DNA from 2 places in the Caballeronia sp. LZ001 genome. Region 2 is predicted to be linked to the other one. Evidence: riboswitches for the same ligand, from Rfam matches in the RefSeq annotation. Region 2 holds a riboswitch; the other holds the start of a gene.
The links. A riboswitch is a leader RNA that binds a small molecule or an ion and turns the genes downstream of it on or off. The one in region 2 is predicted to bind cobalamin.
Positions count from the first base shown of each region.

Region 1 (15,562 bases), 1.2 Mb from region 2:
GTCGCTTTCGCGCGGCGAGGCGGGCGTGCTCTCGCTCGCGTTCGTCTCCACGGCGGATTACGGCCTTTTGCCAGCGTTACTGCGCGAATTCAATGCGCGTTATCCAGGCGTGCGTCTGCAACTCACGGAAGCCACCAGCGACGTTCAGATAGACGAACTCGTGGCCGGCCGTATCGATGCCGGTCTCGTGATTCCGCCGCTGCCGCCGCGTCACGCCATGACGCTTTCGTATCTGCCGATTGCGCGCGAGCCGCTCGTCATCGCCATGTCGACGGATGCCGCGCAGGAACTCGGGCAGGGCGCCGCCGAATGGACGGAGACGCCCGTCGATCTGCACGACTTGGCCAGCGCGCCGCTCGTCGTCTTTCCAAGGCGTCTCGCGCCGGGTTTGTATGACATCATTATGGGCTGCTACGGCGCGGCCGGTTTGACGCCGCGCATCGGACAAGAGGCGATACAGATGCAGACCATCGTGAGCCTCGTGTCCGCCGGGCATGGGCGTCGCGCTCGTGCCGCAGTCGTTGCGGCATCTGCGGCGCACGGGCGTGGTGTATCGCCCGTTGCGGGAACCGGGGCCCGTGGTCGAAACCGGGCTCGTGTGGCGCGCGGCCGAAGTGAGTCCGGTGTTGAGCCGGCGCATCGAGATCGTGCGCGCGCAGGCTGCTGCCGTCGTTGCCGTATGATTCGCCTTTGAAGTTCGCCTGGCTCTTCCATTACACGATGCTCATACATCCCAATTTCGATCCCGTCGCGATCCATCTCGGACCGCTCGCCGTGCGCTGGTACGGCCTCATGTATCTCGTTGCGTTCATTTCGGCCATTGCCATCGGCAGATTGCGTCTGCGCTTGCCGCATGTCGCCGCGCAAGGCTGGACCGTCAAGGACATCGACGACATGCTGTTTTACGGCGTGCTCGGAACGATTCTCGGCGGCCGCATTGGCTATGTGGTGTTCTACAAGGCGAGTTATTACTTCGCGCATCCGCTCGATATCTTCAAGGTGTGGGAAGGCGGCATGTCGTTTCACGGCGGCTTTCTTGGCGTGACGCTCGCGATGGTCCTGTTCGCGTTTCAGCGCAAGCGCACGTGGCTGCAAGTGACGGATTTTGTCGCGCCGATGGTGCCGCTCGGACTGGCGGCGGGGCGTCTCGGCAACTTCATCAACGGTGAGTTGTGGGGCCGCGTGACCGACCCGGCCGCGCCCTGGGCCATGCTCTTCCAGAATTCCACCAACGACGACGCCATCTGGCTCGCGAAGCATCCGCAGCTCGATGCGCAATACAATCTCTCGGAGATTTTCTCGCGCTATCACATGCTGCCGCGCCATCCGTCGCAGTTGTATGAAATCGCGCTGGAAGGGCTCGTGCTGTTTGCGGTGATCTACCTCTTCGCGCGCAAACCGCGGCCGGTGGGCGCAGTGTCGGCGTTGTTTCTGATCGGTTATGGGCTTGCGCGCTTCACGGTGGAATTCGCGCGCGAGCCGGATGATTATCTCGGACTCCTCGCGCTCGGCTTTTCGATGGGCCAATGGCTCTCGCTGCCGATGATCGTCGCGGGCATCGTCATGATGGTGTGGGCGTACAAACGTCAGAAACGCGTGTCCGGCAACGCGGCGTAAATCACGCCGCGTTCTCCGGTACAGCAGTTATCGCCCCATTTGCACCGAACCCGACACGTCGACGGTCACCGTCGTCGTGCCGGCTTCGAGCGCCATCGGCGCGCCGACCTTCGCGTCCGCGCCAAGCGAGCGGGCCTGCATCATCATCACCGGGCGCGGACCCGCGCCGCTGTGGCCCACGTTCACTTCGCGGATCGTGAAGTTGGCGTAACCGAACGCCTGACTCGCGGCCTGCGCTTCCTTGCGGAACGACTCGATGGCCTGAGTCGAGAGCTTCTGCTCGGCGGCGCGCTGCGCTTCGGGCGACAGCGAGAACGCGACGCTGCCGACTTGCATGGCGTTACTCATCTTGCCCGCGAGCTTGGACGCCGCCGCGAAGTCGTGCGATTCCAGCACGACCTCCGTGCGGCCGCGCCACGCGGAGATCTTGCCGTCGCGATCCGTGCTCGGATAAACCGTGAACGAGCCGCTTTTCGCGGTCACGTTGTCGACGCCTTTTGCTTCGCGCAATGCGGCTTCGGCGCGCTGATTGAGCGTGGTGGTGAGCGACGATGGATCGGCCGCTTCCTGCTCGTAGAACAGCGTGATGTTGACGACATCTTGCGGCACTTGCGCGCTGGCTTGCGCGGATAGCGAAAGCACGCCGGATGGCTGCGGATTGGTGATTACCGTCTGAGCGGCGGCCGAAAGCGGAAGCGTGAGCGCGGCGCTCGACATCGCGACGAAGGCGAGGGCGGCGGCGGTTTTCTTGTCGATCATCTAAGGACTCCGAGTGCAAGAGCATCGCGTGATTCGCGACCGCACTTAGGCGCTTCGTTCGTTCCCTTAGTTCCCTTAGTTCCCTTGAACGATTCGCGCGCCCTAGACCAGACGCTCGGTTATGAAGCGCCACTGCGCCTCGGTCACGGGCGTGATCGACAGCCGATTACCGCGCGCCAGCACTTGCATGTCGGCGAGTTCCGCGTGTTCGCGCAATGTCGCGAGCGGAATCAACGGCGTCTTCTTGACGAAGCGCACATCGACGAGCATCCAGCGCGGCGTCTCCTGCGTGGACTTGGCGTCGAAGTACGGGCTTTTGGCGTCGAACTGAGTGGGATCGGGATAGGCCGTCGAACAGACTTTGGCGATGCCCGCAATGCCCGGCTCCGGGCAACTCGAATGATAGAAGAGCACGCCGTCGCCGACTTGCATCTGGTCGCGCATGAAGTTGCGCGCCTGATAGTTGCGCACGCCCGTCCACGGGAGGGTTTTCTTCGGCGCGTGCGCGAGATGATCGATGCTCGCTTCGTCCGGTTCGGACTTCATCAGCCAGTAGCGCATGATGGATTCGGCAACGGGGTTGTAAAACGGGCTCGACAAAAGCAAACGGCATCGGTATGAACCGATGCCGCTGGAGTAGGGTCCCCACCTCGGCCGCTAGGCCGGCATCCTGAACCTGGGTTCAAGATTGGTCGCAGTAAGCAACACTTCGGGTACATCAGACAGAGTGACGCGCGCGCCCGTGCTGCAAGTTTCCACAACCGTGCCAATGTAGCATTGGTTCAAGGAATATATGACCTTGGCGAACCAGGCAGGGAGTAGTCACTCTACACCAATCGAATGTCTAATGCAGCCTCTCGACACCAATTGCGCAGTTTCTTTTTTCGATTGACATCGCGCGACCGATTAGCGTTCGCCAAGGAGCGGCGTCGCGGCACTTCGGTCACTGCACTTCATACTGCGCGATGACAGCACCAAGCTGTTCGTTCATGGAGTGCATCGTGCGGCGAATTTCCTCGGCGGGGAAGGCCTCGCCATGACGCACGCTTTCTTGCAGCCTCAGCAATTCGGAAGCGAGTGAAAGCGCGGCCATCACCGCGATGCGGTCTTGCCCGCGCACGTTGCTTGCATTGCGCACCTTGTTCATCTCAGCGTCGACGCGTGCCACCGCTTCACGCAGCGCGCCTTCGGTTTCCGGCGAACAGGCGAGGCGATATTGCTGGCCGAGAATGGATACTTCGATCTGCGTGGTCGTCATGCCTTCTCTCCGTGATGATGCTCGCTGTGCTCTCCCGCGTGCGCATGCTCGTGCGCGGCTTGCACATCGTGAGAACGGGCATCGAGAAGATCGAGCTGATTTTCCGTCTCGGCATGATTCGCGGACTTGCCGCGCGGCAACTTTTCGAGGATCGCGTTCAGGCGGACCTGCGCGTCGTCGATCTTGGCCGAGAGGGAATCACGTTCGGCTTGCAGCGTGTCGCGCTCTTCGCGCATTTGCACGAGCTCTGCCTGCACGTTCGCGTAGTCGCTACGCAGTTGTTCGATTTGTGCTTCAAGCGCGAGACGCGCCTGATTGTGCCGCTCGCTGATCTGGATCAGCCGGCCGATATTTCCTGACAGTAATTCGAGTTCGTTGAGCATGTGCTGCGTCCTCTAAAGACCTCGCATTCTAGCGCGGTTCAACGGAGCTTCCGATAATTGTCTCGTTTCGAGACGTAACAGCACGCGATCATGCGTGCATCGCGATGCATTCGTGTGTGGAAAGCGCGGGCGCTGCCGATGTGTTGCGACGGCGGGTTCTAGTTGGGTTCGTCGTGAGCCGTGTGTCTTGCGATGATCGGCCAGGGTCGTTTCTTGACGGTCCTGAATCGCGCTCCTACACTTGCCGCACTTTTGGTGCTCGCGTCCGCATTCTTTTGCGGGCGCAGTCAAACGGGAAACAGGAAGCGGCGCCGCCAAGGCCACGCCAACCTGTGCTGCCCCCGCAACGGTAAGCGACCGCAACGCAAGTTGCAAGTCGTCCCTTGCGCGTTTTTCGCCGCGCCGTCGTGTGAGTTTGCTTGCGAGTCTGTCTGATTCGCAAGAATCCGCCGCTCGACGCAGGCAAGGCGAAAAACGTGTCGATGCCACTGCGCTTCATGCGTGGGAAGGCGGGACGGTGTGTCGCCAGCCCGGATACCGGCCAACTGTTCAGCGCGTTCGTCTGTTCGCATTCGAGCGCGCTCGTCGCGCATTGGCCTTGCGGGGAGCGAGGTCGCGCCAGCCTACGCATGGGAACATTTCACGCATGGTATCGCCACTTGCCCGACACGCGGGCAGACGCAAAACGATCGAACGCGCCGCGCTCGTCGCCCTCAACACATGGCTGCTCGCTCATGAAGCGCTCGCGGACGAAGCCTCGCAACCGCCGCTCGCGCCCGTCGTCGTGACCGCGACGCGCACCGTGCAACCTCTCGCCGATACGATCGCGCAGACTTCGCTCTTCGACGCCCAGGATATCGCCGATAGCAATGCCTACGACGCGCTCGGCGTCATCGGTCTTGCGCCCGGCGTGCAGGTGACGCGCAACGGCGGCCCGGGAGCGAATGCAAGCGCGTTCATACGCGGCGCGTCCTCGACGCAATCGCTCGTTTTGATCGACGGCGTGCGTGTGGAGTCCGCATCGCTCGGCTCGGCGCAGCTTGCGCAGATCATGCCGGATCAGATCGACCGCATCGAAGTCGTGAACGGCAACGTGTCGGCGCTGTACGGCTCGGGCGCGATCGGCGGCGTCGTGCAGATCTTCACGAAAGACGGCGAGGCGCATCCGCCGCGCTTCTACTTCGAGACGGAATACGGCAGCTATCACACGCAGCGGCAAGCGGCGGGCGTTTCCGGCGCGCTCGATAGCGAAGGCCGCACGACCTTCAGCTTCAACGTATCGCGCGAGAAGACCGATGGTTTCTCGTCGATCGATCCCGCGCTCGCGCCCAACGCCAATCCGAACGCGAACGGTTATCTGAACGAAAGCGTCGCGGCCACGCTGCGCCACAAGTTCGGCGACAAATGGGACGCGGGCGTGCGCTTCTATCAGTCGAACGGCATCGACAGTTTCGACGATGCCTACGGCTTGCCCGGCGATCTCAACGATTCGCACAGTCGCGTGCGGTCGACATCGGTGTTTGCGAACGGCCGTATCACGGACCAGTGGACCACGCATTTCACGGTCGCGCAGGGACAGGACCGCGCGAACATCGAGCAGAACGGCATCTATACGAGCCGCTTCAATTCCGAGGATCGCCAGTATCTGTGGCAGAACGACTTTCGCCTGACGGAGGCGCACAAGCTCCTGTTCGGTTACGAGCATCTCGACCAGACGCTCGATTCGGATCAGTTCAGCGCGCCGGATCGTCACGTGAATTCGGTGTACGCGGGCTATGTGGGACGCTTCGGTCCGAGCGAAGTGCAGGCCAATCTGCGCCACGACCAGTATTCCGATTTCGGCGGCGCGAACAGCTACTATCTGGGCTATGCGTACAACATCGACACGCACTGGCGCGCGAGCGCGAGTTACGCGGCGTCGTTCCGCGCGCCGAGCTTCGACGATCTCTACTATCCGTTCAGCGGCAATCCGTCCATTCAGCCCGAGCGCAGTCATTCGGTGGAAGCGGCGCTGCAGTACGCATCGGACCAAGTGGGCGTGCTGCGCGTGACGGCGTTTCAGACGCGCTATTCGAATCTGATCGATTACGTATCGGACGGCAGCGGCTTCTATATCGCGCAGAACGTCGGACGCGCGAAGGTGCAGGGCGTCGAGGGATCGTGGGCAGGGCATGTCGGCGCCACTGATTTGCGCGCGGGCGTGACGTTCCAGAATCCCGTCGATGAAACCGGCAATCAGGACCTGACGCGCCGTGCGCGGCGTTTCGCGAGTTTCAGCGCGCATCGCTCGATAGGAAGCTGGCGCGTGGGTGGCGAGTGGATCGTGAGCGGTGCGCGCAGCGATTACGATTCGACGCTCGCGGGCTATGGCGTCGTGAATCTGTCGGCGCGTTATGACATCACGAAGTCGTGGTACGTGAGCGCGCGTGTCGACAACCTCTTCGACCGGAACTATGAACTGGCTTATTCGTACAACACGCCGAGGCGCGGCGCTTATGTCACGCTCGGCTGGCGCCCGTCGTGAGCGACACCGTTGACCTGCGCCGCGCGATGAACGCGAAACGCGCGTTAGGCATCTGGGCTGCGCTCGGGCTTGCCGCGTTGCTTGTGTTCGTGGCGTCGCTCGCGCTCGGCAGCGTCGCGTTGCCCTTGCCGCGCGCCATCGCGGCGTTGCTGCACGCGCATGCGGCCGCGCCCGATATCGCCGATGACATCGTGCTCACCTTGCGTTTGCCGCGCGCGCTTGCGGGTTTTGCTTCGGGCGCCTTGCTCGCGCTTTCCGGCGCGCTGCTGCAAGTGCTGTTGCGCAATCCGCTGGCCGAGCCGTACGTGCTCGGCGTATCCGGCGGAGCGGCGACCTTCGCACTCACGGCGATGCTCGCGTCGCTGCCGTGGTGGGGCATCGATCTGGCGGCGTGCGCGGGCGCGTTCGCATCCATCGTGCTGGTGCTTGGACTCGCGCGACGCGACCTGTGGCACGGCGATCGCGATGCCTCGCCGCGTCTTCTGCTGACAGGCGTCGTGATAGCGGCGGGCTGGGGCGCGCTCATCACGTTGATCCTCAGCATTGCGCCGGAAAATCGCTTGCGCGGGATGATCTTCTGGCTGACGGGCGACCTGAACGGCGCAGCGACGCCGTGGCCCGCGCTGATCGCGCTCGTCGTCGCGATGATCGTCGTCGTGCCGCTCGCGCCGCGACTCAACGTGCTGTTGCGTGGCGATACGGCCGCGCGTTCGCTCGGCGTGCCTGTCTCGCGCGTGCGGCTGTCGGTGTATCTCGTCGCATCGCTTGCGGCAGCGGCGGCTGTCACGACGGCGGGCACCATCGGCTTCGTTGGGCTCGTCGTGCCGCATTTATTGCGGCTCGCGTTCGGCAACGATCAGCGCATGCTCGTGCCGGCGTCGGCGCTGGCGGGCGGCCTCGCGGTAATGAGCGCCGATCTCGTCGCGCGCACGGCGATCGCGCCCGCGCAATTGCCGGTGGGCGTGGTGACCGCGCTCGTCGGCGTGCCGATGTTCCTGTGGATGCTGCTGGCGAGACCGCGATGACCCTGCATATCGAACACGTCAGCTTGCGCGCGGGCGCACGCACGCTCGTGGAAGACCTCACGCAAAGTATCGGCGCGGGCGAGATGTGGTGCATAGCCGGGCCGAACGGCGCGGGCAAGACCACGCTGATTGGCGTGCTCGCGGGTTTGACAAAGCCGGCCGAAGGCGCGATATCGCTCGATGGCCGCGCGCTCGCATCCTGGCGCGCGGCGGATCTCGCACGCGCGCGCTCGCTGATGCCGCAAAGCTCGCACGATGCCTTCAGCGCGACCGTACTCGACACCGTGCTGCTGAACCGCTTTCCGTATGTCACGGGCTGGGGCTGGGAGAGCGCCGAAGACCGCGCTGCCGCGCATGCCGCGCTCGATGCGCTCGGTCTTCTATCGTTCGCCTCGCGCGATGTCCTGACATTGTCGGGCGGCGAACGGCAACGCGTGACGCTCGCCGCCGTGCTGTGCCAAAACACACCGCTCTTGCTGCTCGACGAACCGCTCGCGCATCTGGACCTGCATCATCAAATCGATTGTCTGCACGTACTGGCCGACGCCGCGCGCAAGTCGGGCCGCACGGTGATTTTCTCGTGTCACGATCTCAATCTCGCGCGGCGCTTTTCGACGCACGCGCTTTTGCTCGATGGCAGGGGCGGCGCGCACGCCGGTCTCGTCGCGGACGTGCTCACGCCTGAACGCGCGAGCGCCGCGTCCGGCTATCCGCTAGCCTTGATTCGCGATGGCGAGCACGAAGCGCTCGTGCCGTCCATTCCCGTTGCACGCACCTGAAGGATTGCCGATGTCAAACGCCCACGACTTGCCCACGCCCCGCGCGCCAGACCGTTCGCGCGAAGCCGAACTGCAACGCATCATCGATACGAAAACGAAGCCGCCGGGCAGCCTCGGTCGGCTCGAAACGCTCGCGCTGCAAATGGGCGTGATTCAGCGCACGACGAAGCCGCGCATCGAGCGCCCGGCGATGATCGTGTTTGCGGGCGATCACGGTATCGCGGCTGAGGGCGTGAGTCCGTATCCGCAAGAAGTGACCGCGCAGATGGTCGCGAATTTTCTGGCGGGCGGCGCGGCGATCAACGCGCTGTCGCGTTCGGTCGGCATGACGCTCGAAGTGGTCGATGCGGGCGTGGCGACACCGATTCCCATCGATAGCGGCTACGAGCGTCTGTCGCTCGGCCTCGGCACGCGCAACTTCGCGAAGGAAGCGGCGATGTCGCGCGAGACCGCGCTCGAAGGCATCGCGCGCGGCGCGGCGCGTGTGCGGCATCACGCGGCGCTCGGCACGAACGTGATCGGCTTCGGCGAGATGGGGATTGCGAACACGTCGGCGGCGGCGTGCCTGATGAGCCGTCTGTGCGGTGTGCCCATTGGCGAATGCGTCGGACGCGGCACGGGTCTCGACGATCGCGGCCTTGCGCACAAGCGCGACGTGCTTGGCCGAGCGCTCGCGTTGCATGCGGCCGAAGGCGATGCAATCGACACGCTCGCGACGTTCGGCGGCTTCGAGATCGCGATGATCGCGGGTGCGTGTCTCGCTGCGGCGGACGCGGGCATGACGATTCTCGTCGATGGCTTCATCGCGACTTCCGGCCTGCTCGTCGCGGCGAAGATCGCACCCGAGGTGCTCGACTACTGCGTGTTCGCGCATGCGTCGAACGAGGCGGGGCATCGGGGCATGCTCGCGCATCTGCATGCGGAGCCGCTGTTGCAACTCGACATGCGGCTTGGCGAAGGCACGGGCGCGGCGCTCGCGTTGCCGATCCTGCGCGCGGCCGTGGCGTTCGTCGATGAGATGGCGAGCTTCGAGGCGGCGGGTGTCACGGACAAGCGAGAGTGACGGCGATGAGCATCATCCGCAAGCGCTGCGCGAGGTCGGGGCGCGTCACTGCGTTCAGGCGCGCGGGCGTCTCGACCCGCTTGCCACAATGACCCGTCCGCTCGACGAATTGCGCTACTTCTTCACCGCGCTCGGTTACTTCACGCGCGTGCCGGTGCCGCGTTGGGTTGGCTTCGAGCGCGCTTATTTGAACGCGGCGGCGCGATATTTTTCGCTCGTCGGCGTGATGGTCGGCGGTGTTGCCGCGCTCGTCCTGCTTGCGGCGTTGCGCGTGCTTCCGTTGGGCGTTGCCGTGTTGCTGTCGATGGCCGCCACGCTCGTGCTGACCGGCGCGTTCCACGAAGACGGTCTTGCCGATTGCGCCGATGCCTTCGGCGGCGGCTATACGCGCGATGACGTGTTGCGCATCATGCATGACTCGCGCATCGGGGCGTTCGGCGCGATTGCGCTCGTCATTGCACTGGCGCTCAAGTGGCAGACGCTTGCGAGCACGCCGCCGCTTATTGCCGCATGGTTGCTGATCGCCGCGCACGCCGCGAGCCGCGTTTTCGCCATCAGCTATCTCGTCACGCTCGACTATGTGCGCGCCGAGGGCAAAGCGAAGCCAGTCGCACAGCGCATGAGCGCGGGCTCGTTTCTGATTGCGATGACCTTCGGCGTGCCGTGGCTCTTTGTCATCGACTGGAAATTCGCCTGCCTGACGATCGCGTTGCTCACGGTGCTGCGCTGGGCGATGGGACGTTACTTCGTGAAGCGCATCGGCGGCTATACGGGGGATTGTCTCGGCTTCGCGCAACAGGTGTTCGAACTGGCCATTTATCTCATCGGGCTCGCATGGATCTCGTACTGATCCGGCATCCAGCCGTGCGCGTCGATGCAGGCGTGTGCTACGGCCAGAGCGATGTTCCCTTGCTGCGCGATGCGAATGCATCGGCTTGCGCTCTGAAGGCGCGCATGCTGTCGCTGAACGTGCCCGCGTGTGTCGATGGCTGGCATTCGAGCGGACTCGTGCGATGTGCATCGCTGGCCTCGGCGTTGAGCGGTGGCATCGCGCCTCACGTCGATGCGCGCCTCGCCGAGATGAACTTCGGCGCATGGGAAGGGCGCGCGTGGGATGCGATCGATCGCGCGCTGATCGATGCCTGGGCCGCGGATATCGAACACGCGAGGCCGCATGGCGGGGAGAGTCTCGTGCAGTTCGCCGGGCGCGTGGAGGACTGGTTGCGCGATATCGAGCGTGCCGAACGGCCGGTGCATGTGATCGCGCATGCTGGCGTCATGCGCGTGCTGACAGCGCATATGCTCGGGATGGAGCGCGCGAGCGTGTTGCAATGGCCGATCGAATTCGGCGCGATCGTGCAGTTCAGGCGCGTGAGAGGGAAGTGGCTGCTGGTGCGGTGGAATGCCTGAGGGCAGGGCCGCTTCGGTCACTTACCGCGACGCCCGCGCGCTTGCTCCAGATCCTTGCAAAGCTCGGCCGCGCCCAGCGCGATGCGCGGCGTCGGCCGATTGATCAGATCGCCATCGATACCGAAGAGGTTGCCGCGCGCCACCGCGGTGAGCGAACCCCAACGCTTCCATCGATCGAGTGCGGGTAATGCGCGATTCGGCGTCGTCGCGCCGGGCGTCGCGGTGACGATGGCTTCCGGGTTCGCCGCGAGCACGGCTTCGGTCGAGATGGTCGGCACGCGCGTGTCGTTCGCGGCGAAGACGTTGACGCCGCCGCACAACGCGATCACTTCGCTGAACACGTTGTCGCGGTTGAGCGTCATGAGCGGGTCGTCCCACACCTGATAAAACACGCCGACCGGCGGACGTTGCGCATAACGCGTCCGCAGACTGCCGATATCGCGCGTGAATGCAGCCGACGCCGCGCGTGCGTTCGCTTCCGTGCCGAGCAACGCGCCGAGCCGGTCGATGTTGCTCGCGATATCGTCGAGATGGCGCGGTTCGCTGAAGAAGATCGGAATGCCGAGCGCTTGCAGCCGATCCATCTGCCGCGCCGCATTGCCATGCCGCCATACGACGATCAAGTCCGGATGCAATGCGACGATGCGCTCCAGATCGAGCGCCTTGTTGTCGCCGACGCGCGGGATAGCCTGCGCTTCCTTCGGATAATCGCTATACGTCACCGCGCCGACGATACGCGACCCGCCGCCCGCCGCGAACAGCAATTCGGTGACATGCGGCGCGAGACTCACGACGCGCGTGGCGGGTGTCGCGAGCGTGATGCTGGAGCCGCTGTCGTCGGTGACGGTGATGGCGGCGAAAGAGGGCGATGCGCTCAGCGTCATTATCGTTGCGAGAAGGACATGCGGAACGGCGTGTCGAAGCGAATGCGCGGCGAACGCGCGCAGACCTCGGTTGCTTGCGCGCCGGAACAAGCCGATTTGCGCAGCCAAGGTGCGCAAGACGAGTTCTAAGCCCACGCGCAAACCTCCGGGAGCGAGCGTTCAAGCTGCGCCCGATTGACTTCACCGCCAAGCAAGCCGATCCGCGCAGCCAAGGTGCGCCAGAAAGATTTCGACGTCACGCGCAAACCTCCGCCATCGCTCGTTCAAGCCGCGCCCATTCTCCTTCGCTGCCTGGCAAGCCGATGCGCAAACTCGGCGTCATCCCAGCCGGATCGAAGAGCCGCGTCCAGATACCGCGCGTGGCAAGCGCATGCTGCAAGCCGCTCGCATCCAATGTCTGGAACGACGTAAAAAGCGGCGTCGCACGCGCGTCGAACCCATGACGCGCGATAAGAGCCGCGAGCCGTGCGCCATCGCGCTGCAAGCGTTCGCGGGTTTCCCGTTGCCACGCGCGATCCTCGAAAGCCGCCCGCACCGCGTGACGCGCGGGGCCGCTGACGGTCCATGAACCCAGCGCATCGGCGAGCATGGCGATCACTTCGGGTGCGGCAAGCACGAAGCCCGCGCGAATTCCCGCGAGTCCGAAGAACTTGCCGACCGAGCGCAGGACGACAAGCCCCGCATCCGCGCTGCGACCGGCAAGAGACTCGGCGGGATCGACATCGGCGAATGCTTCATCGACGATCAACGTACCGCCGCGCGATGCCAGCCTCGCATGCCAATGCAGCAAGACGTGGCGCGGGAGACGCTCGGCGGTCGGGTTGTTCGGATTGGCGACGATCACGTGATCGACGGCATTCGGCAACGTGTCGGCATTCACATCGAGCGGCACGACCGAATGGCCCGCGCGCACGAACGCCGGCGCGTACTCGCCATACGTCAACGGTGCGATGGCCACCGTGCGTTTCTTCAAGAGCCACGGCAAGGCGCGAATCGCGGCCTGCGAACCCGCGACGGGCAGCGCGAGCGGCGCGCCGTAATGAGTCGCGGCGAGTTCGGCGAGACCATCGGCGTCTTCGGGCAAACGGCGCCAGGCATCGGGCGGAATGGGCGGGACCGGATAGCCTAAAGGGTTGATGCCCGTCGAAAGATCGAGCCAGTCGTCGAGCGCGATGCCGTATCGACGCGCGGCTTCGCGCAGATTGCCGCCGTGACGGATGGGACGCAGTGGATCAGACATGATGGCGTGTGGAAGGCGCGAAGTGATGGACGCGTCGAATCGAAACAGAAGAATCACCCATGTCCGGACGCGCTCATCAAGGCAAAGACGAGCAGGATGGCAAGCCACAGCAAGATCGAACGCTCGACGAGCCGCAACGCCGCGACCACGTGCCTCGGCGTGGCCTCATGCCCCGCGCCGAGCGTCGGACGCGCTTCGAGCACGCCGTGATAAACCGCCGCGCCGCCAATCAGCACATTGAGGCTGCCCGCGCCCGAGGCCATCACCGGCCCTGCGTTCGGACTGTCCCACGCACGCGCCTGCGTGCGCCAGCAATGCCAGGCCATGCGCGTGTCGCCCGCGAGCGCGTAGCTCGCCGCCGTGAGGCGCGCGGGAATGAAGTTGAGCACATCGTCGATGCGCGCCGCCGCCCAGCCGAAGCGCAAGTAACGCGGCGTGCGATAACCCCACATCGCGTCGAGCGTATTGGCGAGGCGAAACGCGAGCGCGCCCGGCCCGCCCGCGATCACGAACCAGAAGAGCGCCCCGAAGATTGCATCGTTGCCATTTTCGAGCGCGGATTCGACGGCCGCGCGCGAAAGGGCGTTCTCGTCGGCTTGCGAGGTATCGCGCGACACGATCCGCGAGGTGAGCTTGCGCGCGCTTTCGAGGTCGCCGAGCGAGAGGGCGCGGGCAATCGGCGCAATGTGCTGACGCAAGCTCTTGGCGCCGAGCGCGAACCACAGCAAGATCACATGCACGGCCGCGGCATACGCGGGCGGCAGCACGCTCACGAGCGCCCATGCGACCAACACCGGCGGCACGACGGCCGCAAGCCACGCAAGCATGCCCGCCGGCCGCGCCCGATGCCCCGTGTTCATGCGCGCTTCGAGCTTCGTCGCATATCGCCCGAAGGCGACGAGCGGATGCCGCGTGCGCGGCTCGCCGAACATGCGATCGACGATCACGCCGAGCACCGCGAGCAAGGACATCGAGTAAAAGGAAAGCAGGAGCATCGCCGGTCAGCCTTTCAGCGCGATCGGCAGACCCGCGACCATCAGCGTCGTGCGCGTGCTTGCGGCGGCGACGCGTTGATTCAATCGGCCGAGTTCATCGACATAAAGGCGCGTGACGGAACCGAGCGGCACCACGCCCAAGCCGATTTCGTTCGATACCACGATGACCGTGCCGCGCACGGCGGCGAGCGCGCGGTCGAAGGCATCGAAGGCATCGGTGGCCTCGCGCGGCAGTGACGCGTTCCGCGCGTCGGCGTTATCGGTTGTGAAGAGCAGATTGGCGAGCCAGAGCGTCAGGCAGTCGATGAGCACGCACGCGCCCGGCCTGTCCGCGTCGCGCACGGCATCGGCAAGACTGAGCGGCGCTTCGACGAGCGTCCAGTGCGCGGGCCGTCTTTCGCGATGATGCCGCACGCGCTCGGCGAACTCGGCGTCGCTGCCGACGCGCGCAGTCGCGATGTATGTCACGGGCAAACCGCTCTCGTTGGCAAGGCGTTCGGCGTGCGCGCTCTTGCCCGAACGAGCGCCGCCGAGAACGAAGATGAGGTTGCGTGGAGAGTGGGTCGTGGTCATCGCAATATTGTACCGGCGGGCTAAGATGCAGGCTTTCACCCGAGGACCGCATTCCATGTCTTTCACGCCGCGCGGCACGCTGATGATTCAGGGCACGACTTCCGATGCCGGCAAGAGCACGCTCGTCGCGGGCCTGTGCCGGCTCGCGCGGCGCGGCGGCGTGAAGGTCGCGCCGTTCAAGCCGCAGAACATGGCGCTCAACAGCGCGGTCACGGTGGATGGCGGCGAGATTGGCCGGGCGCAGGCGCTGCAGGCAATCGCGGCGGGCGTGCCCGCGCGCATCGACTTCAATCCGGTGCTGCTCAAGCCGACGAGCGATCGAGGCGCGCAAGTGATCATCCACGGTCACGCGCATGCGAATCTGGACGCGCGGGCGTATCACGAATACAAACGCACCGCGTTCGATGCCGTGCTCGCGTCCTACGCGCGGCTCACGGCCGAATTCGACGCGGTGATCGTCGAAGGCGCGGGCAGTCCCGCCGAAATCAATCTGCGCGATCGCGACATCGCCAACATGGGGTTCGCGGAACGAGTCGATTGTCCGGTCGTGCTGGTGGCGGACATCGATCGCGGCGGCGTGTTCGCGCATCTCGTCGGCACGCTCGCGTGTCTTTCGGAAAGTGAGCGGGCACGAGTGCGCGGCTTCGTCATCAACCGGTTTCGCGGCGATCTCGGCTTGCTGACACCGGGGCTCGAATGGCTCGAAACGCAGACCGGCAAGCCGGTTCTCGGCGTCTTGCCGTATCTGCATGGCCTCACGCTCGATGCCGAGGACATGCTGCCGTCGCAGGCGCGGTCGCGCGGCGCGGAATCGACGCTGAAGGTGATCGTGCCGGCGTTGCCGCGCATCAGCAATCACACGGACTTCGATGCGCTGCGGGCGCATCCGCAAGTCGATTTCGAGTACGTTCGGCCGGGCATGGCGCCGCCGCCCGCCGACTTGATCGTGTTGCCTGGGTCGAAAAGCGTGCAGCGCGATCTGGCGTGGCTGCGTTCGAACGGCTGGGAGCGGGCGATCGAGCGGCATCTGCGCTACGGCGGCAAGGTGCTGG
Region 1 is NZ_JARTVX010000004.1:2,486,475-2,502,036, reverse strand. Features, by position in the region: partial or broken gene P9292_RS22645 (LysR family transcriptional regulator) at 1-683, shown strand, start outside; gene lgt (prolipoprotein diacylglyceryl transferase) at 721-1,617, shown strand; gene P9292_RS22635 (SIMPL domain-containing protein) at 1,645-2,376, opposite strand; gene P9292_RS22630 (EVE domain-containing protein) at 2,479-2,937, opposite strand; RNA gene ssrS (6S RNA) at 3,015-3,197, opposite strand; gene P9292_RS22620 (cell division protein ZapA) at 3,320-3,634, opposite strand; gene P9292_RS22615 (ATPase) at 3,631-4,017, opposite strand; cobalamin riboswitch at 4,254-4,578, shown strand; gene P9292_RS22610 (TonB-dependent receptor domain-containing protein) at 4,664-6,541, shown strand; gene P9292_RS22605 (iron ABC transporter permease) at 6,568-7,566, shown strand; gene P9292_RS22600 (ABC transporter ATP-binding protein) at 7,563-8,345, shown strand; gene cobT (nicotinate-nucleotide--dimethylbenzimidazole phosphoribosyltransferase) at 8,356-9,408, shown strand; gene P9292_RS22590 (adenosylcobinamide-GDP ribazoletransferase) at 9,497-10,258, shown strand; gene cobC (alpha-ribazole phosphatase family protein) at 10,243-10,818, shown strand; gene P9292_RS22580 (cobalamin-binding protein) at 10,836-11,702, opposite strand; gene cobD (threonine-phosphate decarboxylase CobD) at 11,938-12,942, opposite strand; gene cbiB (adenosylcobinamide-phosphate synthase CbiB) at 12,996-13,937, opposite strand; gene cobU (bifunctional adenosylcobinamide kinase/adenosylcobinamide-phosphate guanylyltransferase) at 13,944-14,510, opposite strand; gene P9292_RS22560 (cobyric acid synthase) at 14,566-15,562, shown strand, end outside.
Region 1: it holds a riboswitch for cobalamin, as region 2 does, so the genes downstream of both, P9292_RS22610 (TonB-dependent receptor domain-containing protein) here and P9292_RS16800 (CbtB-domain containing protein) in region 2, are expected to answer to the same signal.

Region 2 (15,562 bases):
GATAGCTTTTCATGCGTGCAACTCCTTTCGATCCGTTTCTTGTGCTTCGGATGCGACGCGGATGCAATCGGCTAAGAAGAGGATTGCATGCGCTTCGCGACAGGTCGAAATGTAGTCGCCACGCTAGGGGCAGATAAATGCCGGATGCGCGAATAGATTTGTCGATTTCGGCGAATAATCGCTAAGAGCCTTAGCCACCGGACATTTGGCGACGCTTGCATGTGCCGGCATTTTTCCCTATCGCATCGATAGGGACGAAAAAAAGGCGTGTCGCCTGAGACACGCCTTTGCTTTGCCAGCGAAATAGCTAGCCAATAGTTAGCTATACAACGACATCCTCAGTACCCGAAACTTCCGGTGTACCGTGACGCACGACCGTGGGCGCGGCAGTGCTGGTGGGCAGGCAACGCTCCTCCGCGTCCTTCTGACCTTGCAGCAACGGGCAACGCTCGAACAGCTCCGCGACCCAGTCCACGAACACGCGCACCTTTGGCGAAAGATGGCGATTGTGCGGATAGACGGCGGAAATAGGCATCGGCAAAGGGCTCCATTGCGGCAGCACTTCGACAAGCTCGCCTGAACGCAAGTACGGCAACGCCATGAAGCGCGGCGCTTGAATCAGACCCACGCCCTTGAGACCGCAACTGAGATAGGCCTCGGCGTCGTTCACCGCGATCATGCCGCGCATCTTCACTTCGATGGATTCGTCGTTGACGACGAAGTCCATATCCATCACACGCCCCGTGCGGCTCGAAAAATAATTCACGGCCACATGGTCCTGAAGGTCTTCAAGCGTTTGCGGCTTGCCATGACGTTCGAGATATTGGGGACTTGCGACCGTCACGCCCTGAAACACGCCAATGCGTCGCGCGACCAGACTCGAATCCTGCAGCGTTCCGACGCGAATCACGCAGTCGACGCCTTCCTGGATGAGGTCGACTGGCTTGTCGCCGAAGCCGAGCATGAGTTCGATTTCCGGATAGCGTGTGTGAAAGTCGCAAAGCTGCGGCATCACGATGAGCCTGCCGATGGCCCCCGGCATGTCTACCCGCAATTTGCCGTGCGGACCCTTGCCGTTGTCCGAAAATGTGCCCTCGGCTTCCTCGATGTCGGCAAGGATGCGCACGCAGCGCTCGTAGTAGGCCGCGCCATCGGGCGTCAGATTGAGCCTGCGTGTCGTGCGCTGAAGCAGTCGCACGTTGAGAAACGCTTCCAGGTTTTGAATGATCGTCGTGACCGACGCGCGCGGCAAATTGAGCGTATCCGCTGCGCGCGAAAAACTGTTGGTGTCGACAACCCGTGTGAAGACCTGCATTGCTTGTAGCCGATCCATGTTTCCTCACCTTCGCTGCTTAGGGCACCAGCATAGCGGCGCACGGAATTAAGCGCCTGGCTAAGAACAGTCATGTGCGTATTAACGATGATTGTTCGGTGCGTCCGAATTGTGTTGCCGGATTATAGGCATTTATTAAAAAAGGCGTGGCATCCAGAATTCGCAGCATCGCAACTTATGCGTGACGGCCTTATTTCTCAGGCCGCGCACGAAAAATAACCATGGCAACATTGTTGGATCTGGAGGCGCGTCCGAGATTGTGCATCGAAGATGTGCGTATCGCCGGACACGTACAACCGATCACGCTGCGCAGTTACCGCCCCGCGTCGGATGGCAGCGTGTTGCCTATCGTTCTTTATTTCCACGGCGGCGGTTTCGTGCGTGGAAGTCTGGACGAAGCCGATGTGGCTGCAAGCGTCATTGCGCGAGATACGCCCGCTTGGGTCATCTCGGTCGGCTATTCGCTTGCGCCTGAATTTCCATTTCCCGCCGCGCCTGAAGACGGATATCGCGCGGCACAGTGGGCGGTTGCGCATGCTCGTGCGCAACGCGCAGACCCTTTGCGCATCGGCGTGGCGGGGCATGACGCAGGCGGCAACCTCGCGACGTGCGTTGCAGCCATAGCGCGCGATCGCGGCGATTTGCGCCTGTCCGCTCAAGTGCTGCTTGCGCCATTGCTCGATCCGAGCATGACGCGCCTCGCCGATGAACGCAAAGTGCTGTGCCCCGATCTGGAAATGAGCGATTGCGCGCGTTGCTATCGCGCGTATCTGCCCGTGCCTTCGCAACGTTTGCATCCCTATGCGGCGCCGCTCGAATCGCGGCGACTCAATGGGTTGCCGCCGGCGCTGATCGCGAGCGCGGAGCATGACCTCCTGCATATCGAGGCGGAAAAATACGCGGCGGAATTGATCAACGCAGGCGTGCCGACCGAAATGACGCGTCATTGCAAGGCCTCGCATCAAGCGCTGGCCGCGCATCCCGACGCGCTCGCCGATGTCGTCGCGTTCTTCAAGAAACGCCTCGCGCGCCCCAAATGAGCGCGCCACGCACCATAAAAAAACAATCTCAACGCAACCGGAGCTTCACCATGTTCTTCACTCGCAAACGTATTTACGCGGCGCTAGGCGCGGTGATCGTCATTGCTGGCGCGGGCGGCTATACCGCCTGGCGCGGTCACGGCGACGCCATCAACCAGGCGCAAGCCGCCGCGCATAGCCCGACCGCCACCGAAGTGGACGTGGCCGCGGTGGTTTCGAAGACCATCACGGACTGGCAGAGCTATTCGGGCCGTCTCGAAGCGGTGGACCATGTCGACATTCGCCCGCTCGTGCCCGGCACGATCGTCGCGGTGCACTTCAAGGACGGCGCGCTCGTGAAGAAGGGTGACGCGCTCTTTACCATCGACCCGCGTCCGTACGAAGCGGAAGTCGCACGCGCGGCGGCGCAAGTTGCATCGGCGCAAGCGCGTAACGGCTATACGTCCACCGACGCTGCGCGTGCAGAGCGCTTGCTTACCGATAACGCCATCGCCAAGCGCGATTACGACGAGAAACAGAACGCCGCGCGCGAGGCCGTCGCCAATCTGAAGGCCGCGCAGGCTGCGCTCGAAACGGCGAAGATCAACCTTGCCTACACGCATATCGTGGCGCCCGTATCGGGGCGCGTATCGCGTGCAGAGCTCACGGTGGGCAACATCGTCTCGACGGGTGCGAATGCGCCGCTTCTGACCACGCTGGTCTCGGTCTCGCCGATCTATGCCTCGTTCGATGTCGACGAACAGACGTACTTGCGCTATCTCGGCCGCGATACGGGCAGCAGCGTGCCTGTTTCGCTGGGTCTTGCAAACGAAGACGGTTACTCGCGCGAAGGCGTGGTCGATTCCGTCGATAACCGCCTCGATACGACCTCGGGCACGATACGCGTGCGGGCTCGCTTCAACAATCCGGATGGCTCGCTCTTGCCGGGACTTTATGCACGCATCAAGGTCGGCGGTGGCACGCCGCATCCGGCCGTGCTCGTGGATGACGCGGCTGTCGGCACCGATCAGGACAAGAAGTACGTCATGGTGGTGGACAAGGACAACCGCGTGCAGTACCGCGAAGTCACGTTAGGCGCCACGCATGAAGGCCTGCGCGTGATTACGAAGGGATTGCAGCCGGGCGAACGCATCGTCGTCAATGGCTTGCAGCGCGTGCGTCCCAACGATGTGATCAAGGCCAATAACGTCGCAATGGACAGCAACGCCAATGCGACGCCCGTGAAAACGGCATCGGCTTCGTAAGCATCTCGAACAGACAGAACTCGTCATGAACATATCCAAATTTTTCATCGACCGTCCGATCTTTGCGGGCGTGCTGTCGGTGATCGTGTTGCTGGCTGGCGTCATCGCCATGTTCAAGCTGCCGATCTCCGAGTACCCGGAAGTCGTACCGCCTTCGGTCGTGGTGCACGCGCAGTATCCGGGCGCGAATCCGAAGGTGATCGCGGAGACCGTGGCCTCGCCGATCGAAGAGCAGATCAACGGCGTCGAGGACATGCTCTACATGCAGTCGCAGGCGAATAGCGACGGCAACCTCACGACCACGGTCACGTTCAAGCTCGGCACCGATCCGGACAAGAACACGCAGCTCGTTCAGAACCGCGTGAATCAGGCTTTGCCGCGCTTGCCGCAAGACGTGCAGCGGCTTGGCGTGACCACCATCAAGTCCTCGCCGACGCTGACTATGGTGGTTCACCTGAACTCGCCGAACAACCGTTACGACATGACGTATCTGCGCAACTATGCGTTGATCAACGTGAAGGATCGGCTCGAACGCATCTCGGGTGTGGGTGAAGTGCAACTGTGGGGTTCGGGCGATTATTCGATGCGCGTATGGCTCGATCCGCAAAAGGTCGCGCAACGCGGCATGACGGCGACCGACGTGGTCAACGCCATTCGTGAACAGAACGTGCAGGTGGCGGCAGGCGTGATCGGTGGTTCGCCCACGCTGCCGAATACGCCCCTGCAACTGAACGTGAATGCACGCGGCCGCTTGCAGAACGAGTCCGAGTTCCGCGACATCGTGCTGAAGACATCGCCCGATGGTGCGGTCACGCATCTGAGCGATGTGGCGCGCGTCGAACTCGCGGCATCGGAATATGGCTTGCGTTCCTTGCTCGACAACAAGTCGGCGGTTGCAATCGCAATCAATCAGCAGCCGGGTGCAAATTCGCTGCAAATCTCCGATGAAGTGCGCAAGACGATGAAGGAACTGCAGGCGGATATGCCTGCGGGTCTCGAGTATCAGATCGTCTATGATCCGACGCAGTTCGTGCGCTCCAGTATCGAAGCGGTAATTCATACGCTCGCTGAAGCCATCGCCTTGGTCGTGCTCGTGGTGATTGTGTTCCTGCAAACCTGGCGTGCTTCGATCATTCCGTTGCTGGCGGTGCCGGTGTCGATTGTCGGCACGTTCTCGCTGCTGCTTGCGTTCGGCTTCTCGATCAACGCGTTGTCATTGTTCGGGATGGTCCTCGCGATTGGCATCGTGGTGGACGATGCAATCGTCGTCGTGGAGAACGTCGAACGTAATATCGAAGCGGGGTTATCTGCCCGAGAGGCGACGTATCAGGCCATGCGCGAAGTGAGCGGGCCGATCATCGCAATTGCCTTGACGCTCGTGGCCGTGTTCGTGCCGCTCGCGTTCATGTCTGGCCTCACGGGTCAGTTCTACAAGCAGTTCGCGATGACCATCGCTATCTCAACGGTGATCTCCGCATTCAACTCGCTGACCTTGTCGCCTGCGCTGGCTGCGATGTTGCTCAAGGGTCACGATGAACCGAAGGACTGGCTCACGCGTGGCATGGACCGTGTGTTCGGCGGTTTCTTCCGTCAGTTCAACAAGGTCTTTCATCGCGGTTCGGATGCCTACGGCAAGGGCGTGAAGAGCGTTATCAACCGCAAGGCCGTAATGATGGTGCTGTATGCCGTGCTTCTTGCAGGTGCGGTTCTGATGGGCAAGATTGTGCCGGGCGGTTTCGTGCCCGCGCAGGACAAGGAGTATCTGATCAGCTTCGCGCAATTGCCCAATGGCGCATCGCTCGACCGTACCGAAGGCGTGATCCGGCAGATGAGCGACATCGCGCTCAAGCAACCGGGCGTGGAAAGCGCAGTGGAGTTTCCGGGCTTGTCGGTGAACGGCTTTACGAACTCATCGAGCGCGGGGATCGTGTTCGTGACGTTGAAGCCCTTCAAGAACCGCGTGCATGACAAGGCACTTTCCGCCAATGCGATCGCGGGTGCGCTGAATCAGAAGTATGCGGGTATCAAGGGGTCGTTCATCGCCGTGTTCCCGCCTCCGCCGGTTCTCGGGCTGGGTACGCTCGGTGGTTTCAAGATGCAACTGGAGGACCGTGGTGCGCTCGGTTATGCAGCGCTCGCGGATGCGACGCAGGCGTTCATCAAGCGTGCCTCGCAGACGCCTGAACTCGGACCGACGTTCTCGAGCTATCAGATCAACGTGCCGCAGCTGAACGTCGATCTGGATCGCGTCAAGGCCAAGCAGCTTGGCGTATCCGTGACAGATGTTTTCGACACGATGCAGGTGTATCTCGGCTCGCTCTACGTGAACGACTTCAACCGCTTCGGACGCGTGTATCAAGTGCGCGTGCAGGCCGATGCCCCGTTCCGCGCGAACCCTGAAGATATCGGCTTGCTGAAGACCCGCAACGCGAATGGCGACATGGTGCCGCTCTCGTCGCTCGTCAGGGTGACGCCGACCTATGGTCCGGAAATGGTGGTGCGCTACAACGGCTACACGGCAGCTGACATCAACGGCGGTCCGGCTCCTGGCTATTCATCGGGTCAGGCGCAGGCAGCGGCGGAGCGAATCGCCGCGGAAGTGTTGCCGCGCGGGATCAAGTCCGAATGGACCGATCTCACGTATCAGCAGATTCTCGCGGGCAATGCGGCTTTGTGGGTGTTCCCGATCAGCGTGCTGCTCGTGTTCCTCGTGCTTGCAGCGTTGTATGAAAGCCTGACCCTGCCGCTCGCGGTGATCCTGATCGTACCGATGAGCATTCTGTCGGCGCTGCTCGGTGTTTGGCTTACGGATGGCGACAACAACATCTTCACGCAGATTGGTCTAATGGTGCTGGTGGGCTTGTCGGCGAAGAACGCGATTCTCATCGTGGAGTTCGCCCGCGAACTGGAGATGCAGGGACGCTCGATCGTGCAGGCCGCGATCGAAGCAAGCCGCTTGCGCTTGCGCCCGATTCTCATGACATCCATCGCCTTCATCATGGGCGTGGTGCCGCTCGTACTGTCTTCGGGTGCGGGTTCGGAGATGCGTCATGCAATGGGCGTTGCGGTGTTCTTCGGCATGCTGGGTGTCACGCTCTTCGGTCTGATGCTGACGCCGGTCTTCTACGTGATCCTGCGCAAGCTCTCGCGCACGGAGCATGTGACGGACAAGCACGGCTCGCATCCGCAGATGCGGGGTATCGGCGGCTCTTACGAGGCGCAATGAGGTCAAACATGAACAAGTTGCATATGAAACGATGGCTGGGCCTTCCGGGTTTGATGGCGGCGCTGCTGGTAGTCGCGGGCTGCTCGCTCGCGCCCACTTACGAAAAGCCGGATGTGCATGCGCCTTCCGCTTACAAGGAAACGCCGCAACGAACCAGCGATACGAGCGCGCTTGCTCCTTCGGAAACGGGCAGCTGGAAAACGGCTCAACCTTCCGAAGAAATGATGCGCGGCGAGTGGTGGACCTTGTTCGATGATCCCGCGCTCAACGACCTCGAACGTCAGGCGCAGGAAGCGAACCAGAACCTCAAGGCAGCAGCGGCACGCGTGAAGGAAGCGCGCGCAATCAACCAGACTGCGCGTGCGGGTCTGTTCCCGACGCTCGATGCAGGCTTCGGTCCGACGCGTGAGAAGTTCTCGCCGGCATCGCAGTTCCTGCCGGCCGATGCCAACGTGCCTGCACAAACGTTGTGGCGTGCCCAGGCGAGCGCATCGTATGAAGTCGATCTGTTCGGCCGCGTTTCGGATTCCGTCAAAGCCGCCAACGCCGACACGCAACAAGGCGAAGCGCTTTTCCGCTCGGTGCAGTTGGCCTTGCAAGCGGACGTCGCGCAGAACTACTTCAATTTGCGCGAGCTCGATGCGGAGAACGATGTCTTCACGCGCACGGTGACGTTGCGTGAGCAAGCGTTGAAACTCGTGCAGCGCCGTTTCGATGAAGGCGACATCAGTGAACTCGATGTGGCGCGCGCCAAGTCCGAGCTCGCGACCGCGCGCTCGGATGCGATGACCGTGCAACGTCTGCGCGCATCGTCCGAGCATAGTCTTGCGGTGCTGCTCGGCAAGACGCCGGCTGAATTCAGCGTGGCGGCAAATCCGCTTAAGCCAGTGACGGTTCGCGTGCCGCCGGGCTTGCCTTCAACCTTGCTTGAGCGTCGTCCTGACATTGCTGCTGCTGAACGTTCGATGGCCGCAGCAAATGCACGCATAGGCGTAGCGAAGGCTGCATTCTTCCCTTCGCTCACGTTGACGGGCGCAGGCGGCTTCGAGTCGGCAACGCTTGGCGATCTCTTCAAATGGTCGAGCAGAACATTCCTGCTGGGTCCTTTCGCGGGAACGGCGCTGAATATTCCAATCTTCGATGGCGGCCGTCGCAAGGGCAATCTCGCGAATGCACGTGCAATCTATGAAGAGGACGCCGCGAATTATCGGCAACAAGTGCTTGTTGCATTTCGTGAGGTAGAAGACAATTTGTCCGACTTGCGCATTCTCGAAGATCAGACGGCTACGCAATCGGATGCGGTCAAGGCTTCAGTGCGCGCGGCACAACTCTCGCGAACGCAGTACACGGAAGGTGCGGTCAATTATCTCGATGTGATCGATGCGGAGCGCACTGTGCTGCAATCGCAGCGTACTTCGGTGCAGCTTGCGGGAACGCAGGCGGTATCCACAGTCAACTTGATACGTGCATTAGGCGGCGGCTGGGGCGATGCGATGCCCGCGCCGGTGCCTGAGCCGAGTCTCGCGCAGAAGTAATGCGTCTTCAAGGCCCTGCAGCATGCAGGGCCTTATTGTTCGTATCGGGGAACATATGTCTTCATCCACGGGCCATTTATCCCGGGCCTGCAAATCCCTAAAATTCTTATATGGAAATGGGAGCTAAAGATGAAAGCATTAATTGCCCGACAACTGTATCAACCAGCCGTGGTGCTGCCACTGCTGCTACTCATGCGCCTGATGGTCACCCTTGACTTCAACCTCGCGCAAGTCATGTTCGTGATGGTGTTCAAGGGTTCGCAGCAAGCGTATCAGTTTGCCATTCGCCGCACGCTGCACCGTCAGGAACACATCGGGTGCAGTCACTGCTGCTAAAGCGCTTTAGTAAATCTCCGGGACGTACATGGTCTCCGGCACGGGCTGCCGCAAATAATCCGGATTGAATACGCGCTCGGGCAGCGTGATCGCAGAGTGCTCGATCTCGTGATACGGCACCTGACTCAACAGATGATGCATGCAGTTCAGCCGCGCACGCTTCTTGTCGACGGCCTGAACCACCCACCACGGCGCTTCGGGAATGTGCGAACGCTGCAGCATGACTTCCTTAGCGGCTGTATAGGCTTCCCAGCGGCGTCGGCTTTCGAGGTCCATCGGACTCAGCTTCCACTGCTTTAGCGGATCTTCAATACGCGCCTCGAAGCGCACTTCCTGTTCGTCATCGGTAATAGAAAACCAGTACTTGATGATCTGAACGCCGCTACGCACGAGCATCTTTTCGAACTCGGGCACGGAACGGAAGAACTCTTCGTATTCGGCGTCAGTACAGAAGTTCATCACGCGTTCTACTCCCGCGCGGTTATACCAGCTTCGATCGAACAGAACGATTTCGCCGCCTGCCGGAAGATGCGATACGTAGCGCTGGAAATACCATTGCGTGCGTTCACGATTATTCGGCGCAGGCAGAGCAGCGACGCGGCACACGCGCGGGTTCAACCGCTGCGTGATGCGCTTGATCGCACCGCCTTTACCGGCCGCATCGCGGCCTTCAAAAATCACCACGAGTCTATGGCCCGTATGCACAACCCAATCCTGCAACTTCACCAGTTCGCCCTGCAAGCGAAATAGCTCGCGGAAATAGGTCTTACGAAGCTGCCGTTCCTCGTCGGAGAACGCTGCCTCGCCATCCAGGAAGCGGTCGTCGATCTCCATTTCGAACTCTTCGTCGTAGCTGTCGATCAGGTCGGCATGGAAGCGGCGCTGCTTGTCCATCTCGTTCATTGGGGGCTCCGTGGGCGGCTTGCCGCTGCAATTTTTGCGGCGCAGATTGCTTGATTATGACTGTATTCGAAGGCAATCATATGACGGCGTACGCAACGCTTTGCGCGTTTAGTGCACCGAGGGCAAATTGCGAGGTCGCTTGCGCCGTTAGAATGTTGCGATATTTAAGTGGCATTGCGATGGCAACTTTCCCTTCCGAGGCCAAAGACACGATGAATCAAACCTCAAGCGCGATTCCAATTTTCGACGCCGAACGCACCGCGCAGCTCGTTCCTTATGACCGCCTGGTCGACACGCTTGCCGCCACCATGCTCGATTACGCGGCGGGCCGTATCGTGAGTCCGGAGCGCATGGTGGTGCCGCTTGCACAAGGAGGGATCATGTTGTCGATGCCTGCAAGCGCGGCGGACTTGGCCATGCACAAGCTCGTCAACGTGTGCGCGGGTAACGGTGCGCTTGGTTTGCCCACGATTCACGGACAGGTCACCGCATTCGATGCCGTCACCGGCGTGCCGCAATTCATGCTCGATGGCCCTACTGTAACGGGGCGCAGAACGGCGGCGGTATCGATGCTCGCTATCCGCGCTCTGAGTGCGCAGCCGCCGAAACAAGTGCTGGTGATCGGTACGGGCAAGCAGGCGGCCTACCATGTGGAGGCGATCGCAAGCGTTTATCCCGATGCATCGATCATCGTCCAGGGGTCGCGAGCCGAGCGTGCGAATGCCTTTTGCAAGGCCTACGCAGCGGCTTCGCCAAAGCTAGCGGCGCTTGAAAGCTCAAACATTCCTGAAGCTGTCGATGTCGTCATCACCGCGACTACCAGCAAGCAGCCTGTCTATACGCTGCCGGCGCGAGCAGATCGGTTGGTCATCGGTGTTGGCGCCTTTACGCCTGATGCGGCAGAAATAGCGTCGGGCATTATCGATTCAAGCGCTTTGTATGTCGATGACCCGGCAGGCGCGCGCCATGAAGCGGGGGATTTCATCCTTGCCGGTGTGAAATGGGAGAACGTCAATTCACTTGCACAAGCAATCACGGCAAGGGTGAAAAACGAACGCCCGGTCGTATTTAAATCCGTCGGATGCGCGGCATGGGATCTCGCTGCATGTCGAGTTGCTAGAGCTTTATTGTTAGACAAAAATAACCGCGCTATTTAAGGCGCTAGCTGGCTTGGAACGTTCCTTGCTGAATGTCTGTTCAATCGAAAGCTGGCGCAAGCGCCTTTGCACCCAAATGAACAGACCCATGAATAGCCGATACGACACCAGATGGACGCCCGGTTTTCCCGCGCGCAACGACGGGAATGATGGATCAGGCGGTGCGTCCGCACAGCCTAACGCGGCGCCGCCGGCTGCTTACTTTATCTCCGTGCTGGAGCTTGCGACTGGCGAGAAGCTGGGCAATGACGAACGCTTACGCGCCGTCGCCATGCTTGAATCGCAGTTTGGCGAGGGACGTCCACGTACGCTTAAGGAGGCCGTGCGCATTTGTGCCGGAGCCATCGATTCATCGACATTGCAGCGAATGGCGCGTGGCGCTAAGGCTTAGGAAGGCCTTAGCGAGCGACGCAATTCGTTCACGGTCTTGTAAGACAGGCGGCTCTTATTTAACCGTCTGAATCACTTCGAAGCCTTCGAATTCCGGGTGGCCTAAGTAAAGCTGCCTGGTTTCTCCGCCCGCATTGCGATGCGCGGCGCGAAATGCATCCGACTGAGTCCACTGTTCGAACGCAGCATGGTTTGTCCAGATCGTGTGACTCGAATAGAGGACATGGTCATCCCGCGTCGGTCCCTTTAGCAGATGGAACTCCACGAAGCCCGGCACTTCCTTGAGGTGCGTGTCACGGCTTGTCCAGAGATGTTCGAAATCGGCTTCCGCGCCTGGAACGATCTTGAAGCGGTTCATGGCAATGTACATGTCGATATGGCTCCTTGGTTTTAGGCATTCGAAAAATTATCAGGCCTTTGACAGTTCGACCAGCGTCCTGAAGCCGCCGAAGAACATGCGTTTGGGATCGAACGGCGGTTCGCCGTTTTCCATCATGCTCTTAAGGCGCGAGTCTTCCATTACTTTGGCGTTGACGGCGTCACGCTGTTCGCGCGATTCATAGACTATCCACGAGAACACCACCGTTTCGCCTTCCTTGAGCTGTACGCTTCGAGGGAACGAGGTGAGCTCGCCTGGCTTAACATCGTCGGCAATACATTCGACAAACTGCAGCGCGCCATACTCCAGCCATATTTTGCCCGCTGCATCGGCCATGCTGCGATACGCGTCGACCTTGTCGATCGGCACTGGTACGACGAAACCATCCACATAGTGCGCCATTGCTGTCTCCTTTGAGCGAACCAGTCGCTGCTTGCTTTGAGCACCGGGCGGCCATCTAAGTTCAGGAGGGCACGTTTGTCCATTTGCCTTCCGCGAACTTGAGCAAGACGGACGATAGCGGCGCGAGATCCATCTTGAGTATCGACGACAACGGTTCGTCGCGCACGATACAGAGCGCCGCCTTCATGACGATGGCGTGCGTTACGACTATGCAGCATTCGTGCTCCGTATTCGAAGCAAGCCCCTCAAGCGCTTTCTTAACGCGCTTTGACAGCATTGCCACGCTCTCGCCGCCATGCGGCCTTGCATGGGGATCGGAAAGCCATGCCGCAACGTCTTGAGGCTCGCGCTCACTAATCTCGCGAATGGAACGACCGCGCCATTCTCCATAGTCGATGTCGTCGAATGCGGCATCGATCGAAAAATCTGTCGTGATCCAAGCCGCTGTTTCGCAAGCAGCGCGGGCCGGGCTGGATGTTACACGGCTTGGCTCGCCCGGGACATCGAGCGTGCATTCAGCCTGTTCGACAGGCTCGTCGCCTTGCGGAAAACGCCCGCTTTTCATGGCATGCGTGGCGGCGTGGCACAGCAAAATCAATGTCGATTGCATAGGCTTTAGCTCATGGTCGTTTTACTTTGCCGGCAATCATCATAGAATGGCAAGCCTGCAGTGCGAGGAAGCCGGTGGAAGCCCGGCACGGTCGCGCCACTGTATGCGGTTCGCGCTAAGAGCGCGATGCCGCGAGTCAGACCCCGCTGCATGCTCTTCGTCTATCGGGACGCGCTTTTCCCTGGAGAAATTTCAATGAATATGTCCAACGCGCCGGCTTTTTCCGCTGGCATTGCAACGCCCGCTAACGATGCGCCGGTCCCCATTCCGGTGCGTGAGGTCCTTCCTTGGGCCGTTTTTATCGGCCTCGTTCTGCTGATCGCGATTTATTTCGTCGGCGCCGAGCAAGGTGCAACGTCCATTATCTCGGGCATGTACGTCCACGAATTCGTTCACGATGGCCGACACTTGCTCGGCTTTCCGTGCCACTGAGGACGAAGCATGATTCGCAACTTGCTTATACGCGGCATGGTCGCGGGACTCGTCGCGGGCCTGATCGGCTTTGGCTTTGCGCGCGGCTTCGGCGAACCTTCAGTTGCTCGGGCTATCGCGTTCGAGGAACAGCACGAGCATGCACAAGCGCCCGCACACGATCATCACGATGAAGCGGCGGCAGCGCAATCGCATAGTCACGGTGATGATGAAGAACTCGTTAGCCGGGACACGCAAGCGGGTTTGGGCTTACTAACGGGCGTGGTGGTGTTCGGCACGGCTTTAGGCGGTATTTTCTCGCTGATCTTTGCCTTGGCTTATGGGCGGCTCGGCTCGTTGCATGCGCGCGGAACGTCGGTTTTGCTTGCGCTCATTGGTTTCGTTAGCGTTGCGCTCGTGCCGTTCATCAAATATCCCCCAAACCCGCCCGCCGTGGGCAATGCCGAAACCATCGGTCCGCGTACGGCGCTTTTCTTCGGCATGGTGGCGATATCAATCGTCGGCGCGGTGTTCGCGGTCTATGCGCAGCGACGCTTGCAGGCGCGTCGCGGCAACTGGAACGCGGCGCTTATTGCGGCGGCTGGTTATGTCATCCTGATGGTTATCGCGCAAGTGGCACTGCCTTCTGTCGACGAAGTACCCGCCGACTTTTCCGCGTCGTTGTTGTGGAATTTCAGGCTGACTGCCGTCGGTATCCAGGCATTGATCTGGGCAACGCTTGGACTGCTCTTCGGCGCGCTTGCGTCACGTGAACTCGAGCGTCCGGCAGCGCGTCGCATGGCCGCTGCCTGAATCGAATGCTCGATGGGTATCAAAAGGCCCGCGTCGCTTGAGCACGAGCGCGGGCCTTCGTTCATTGCGAGGCCGCGCGCCGCTCAAGCAACTGGTCGAACAACGCGAGCTTCGCGTGATCGTCCATCGTTCTAAAGAATTTAATTTCCTCGCGGCTTCTAAAGCATCCCGCGCACAGGCCGCTCGATGCATCGAGCTTGCACACGCCGGTGCACGGCGAGCCGATTGGTTCCTGCGTGCTGGCGCGTTCGATCATCTCGGCGAGATCGCGTGGCCCGATTTCGGTCGATGTCGTCATAGCGCTTCGCCGCGAAAGAGCGTAGCCATTGCTGCAGGATTCGATGGCCAGTAAGCGTGCATGTAAGTGGCCGTTATCGCGCCATGACGATAAAGCGCTTCGCCCTGCGCACCTGTCGTTGCGTGCGTGGCTGTCGTGAAAGGCTGCATCGATGTCTTGAGCGTCGAATAGTGAAAGGTGTGGCCGGTGAGTGGACCGTGGGCGGTGTCGACTCGTTGCATCGCCAGCCGCGAAAGACGGCGTTGCATGGTGGCGTCGCCGGGAAGGGCGCTTAGCATTGAATGACGATTGCCTTCGACATCCGTCAGTGCGTCGAGCAGGTAGAGCATACCGCCGCATTCCGCGACTACCGCGCGATTGCGCGCGATATGTTCTTTTATCGAAGCGCGCGTGCACGCATTGGAAGCAAGCGTCGCGGCATGAAGCTCGGGATAGCCGCCGGGCAAGTAGAGCGCATCGACATGGGCGGGTACGGGCTCATCCGCTAGCGGGGAAAAATAGCTGACGCTTGCGCCCGATGCCTTTAGCAAATCGACATTCGCGGGATAAATAAATGAAAACGCGGCGTCCCGCGCGATCGCAATGTGCAATCCGTCGAGAAGACGCGGCGGTTCACTTAGCGTGATGTCGTCGTCGAAGCGAACGAGCGGCGGCAAATCGGCAAGCGTGGTCGCGGCAATGGCATCGGCGGCGCGGTCGAGACGCGCATCCAGGTCCGCCACTTCCCGCGCTTGAGTGAGGCCAAGGTGACGTTCGGGTAGCGCGATATCGTCCGCGTTCGAAAAATGACCGCAATAGCGCAGCCCTTCGGGGATGGCTTCGGCCAGCATCTGTGCATGGCGCGCAGACGCCACGCGATTTGCAAGCACGCCATGAAACGGCACATCGGGCCGATAACGCGCAAGTCCGAACGCAAGCGCGCCGAAGGTTTGCGCCATGCCATGCGCGCCGATTACCGCGAGCACGGGCACATTGAACGCAGCGGCGAGATCGGCGCTGCTCGGCGTGCCATCGAAGAGGCCCATTACGCCTTCGATCAAAATAAGGTCGGCTTCCTTGGCGGCCGCGGAAAGCATCGCGCGGCACGCTTCCAGTCCGACCATCCAAAGATGCAGCGAATAAACGGGCGACCCGCATGCCCGCTCGAGAATCATCGGATCGAGAAAATCCGGCCCGGTCTTGAAGACGCGCACGCGCCTGCCTTGCCGCGTGTGATGACGTGCAAGCGCGGCCGTCACCGTGGTCTTGCCTTGATGCGACGCGCTCGCGCCGATGAAGAGTGCGGGACAGTCTGCCATTGCGTCAGAACTCGACGCCGCGTTGCGCCTTGACGCCCTGCTCGCGATAAGGGTGCTTTACGAGGCGCATTTCGGTGACGAGATCGGCTATTTCTATAAGCTCATCGGCCGCGTGTCGTCCCGTCACGACGACATGCAGCATGGCCGGCCGTGCCTTGAGCACGCCGAGTATTTCCTCAAGCGGCAA
Region 2 is NZ_JARTVX010000004.1:1,309,047-1,324,608, forward strand. Features, by position in the region: gene P9292_RS16735 (DUF4148 domain-containing protein) at 1-13, opposite strand, end outside; gene P9292_RS16740 (LysR family transcriptional regulator) at 323-1,333, opposite strand; gene P9292_RS16745 (alpha/beta hydrolase) at 1,555-2,373, shown strand; gene P9292_RS16750 (efflux RND transporter periplasmic adaptor subunit) at 2,424-3,617, shown strand; gene P9292_RS16755 (efflux RND transporter permease subunit) at 3,643-6,843, shown strand; gene P9292_RS16760 (efflux transporter outer membrane subunit) at 6,852-8,378, shown strand; gene P9292_RS16765 (hypothetical protein) at 8,508-8,714, shown strand; gene ppk2 (polyphosphate kinase 2) at 8,721-9,617, opposite strand; gene lhpI (bifunctional Delta(1)-pyrroline-2-carboxylate/Delta(1)-piperideine-2-carboxylate reductase) at 9,830-10,774, shown strand; gene P9292_RS16780 (hypothetical protein) at 10,788-11,165, shown strand; gene P9292_RS16785 (antibiotic biosynthesis monooxygenase) at 11,220-11,534, opposite strand; gene P9292_RS16790 (DUF1428 domain-containing protein) at 11,574-11,945, opposite strand; gene P9292_RS16795 (histidine phosphatase family protein) at 12,007-12,555, opposite strand; cobalamin riboswitch at 12,597-12,721, shown strand; gene P9292_RS16800 (CbtB-domain containing protein) at 12,757-12,987, shown strand; gene P9292_RS16805 (CbtA family protein) at 12,997-13,779, shown strand; gene P9292_RS16810 (DUF1289 domain-containing protein) at 13,841-14,077, opposite strand; gene P9292_RS16815 (cobyrinate a,c-diamide synthase) at 14,074-15,375, opposite strand; gene cobO (cob(I)yrinic acid a,c-diamide adenosyltransferase) at 15,380-15,562, opposite strand, start outside.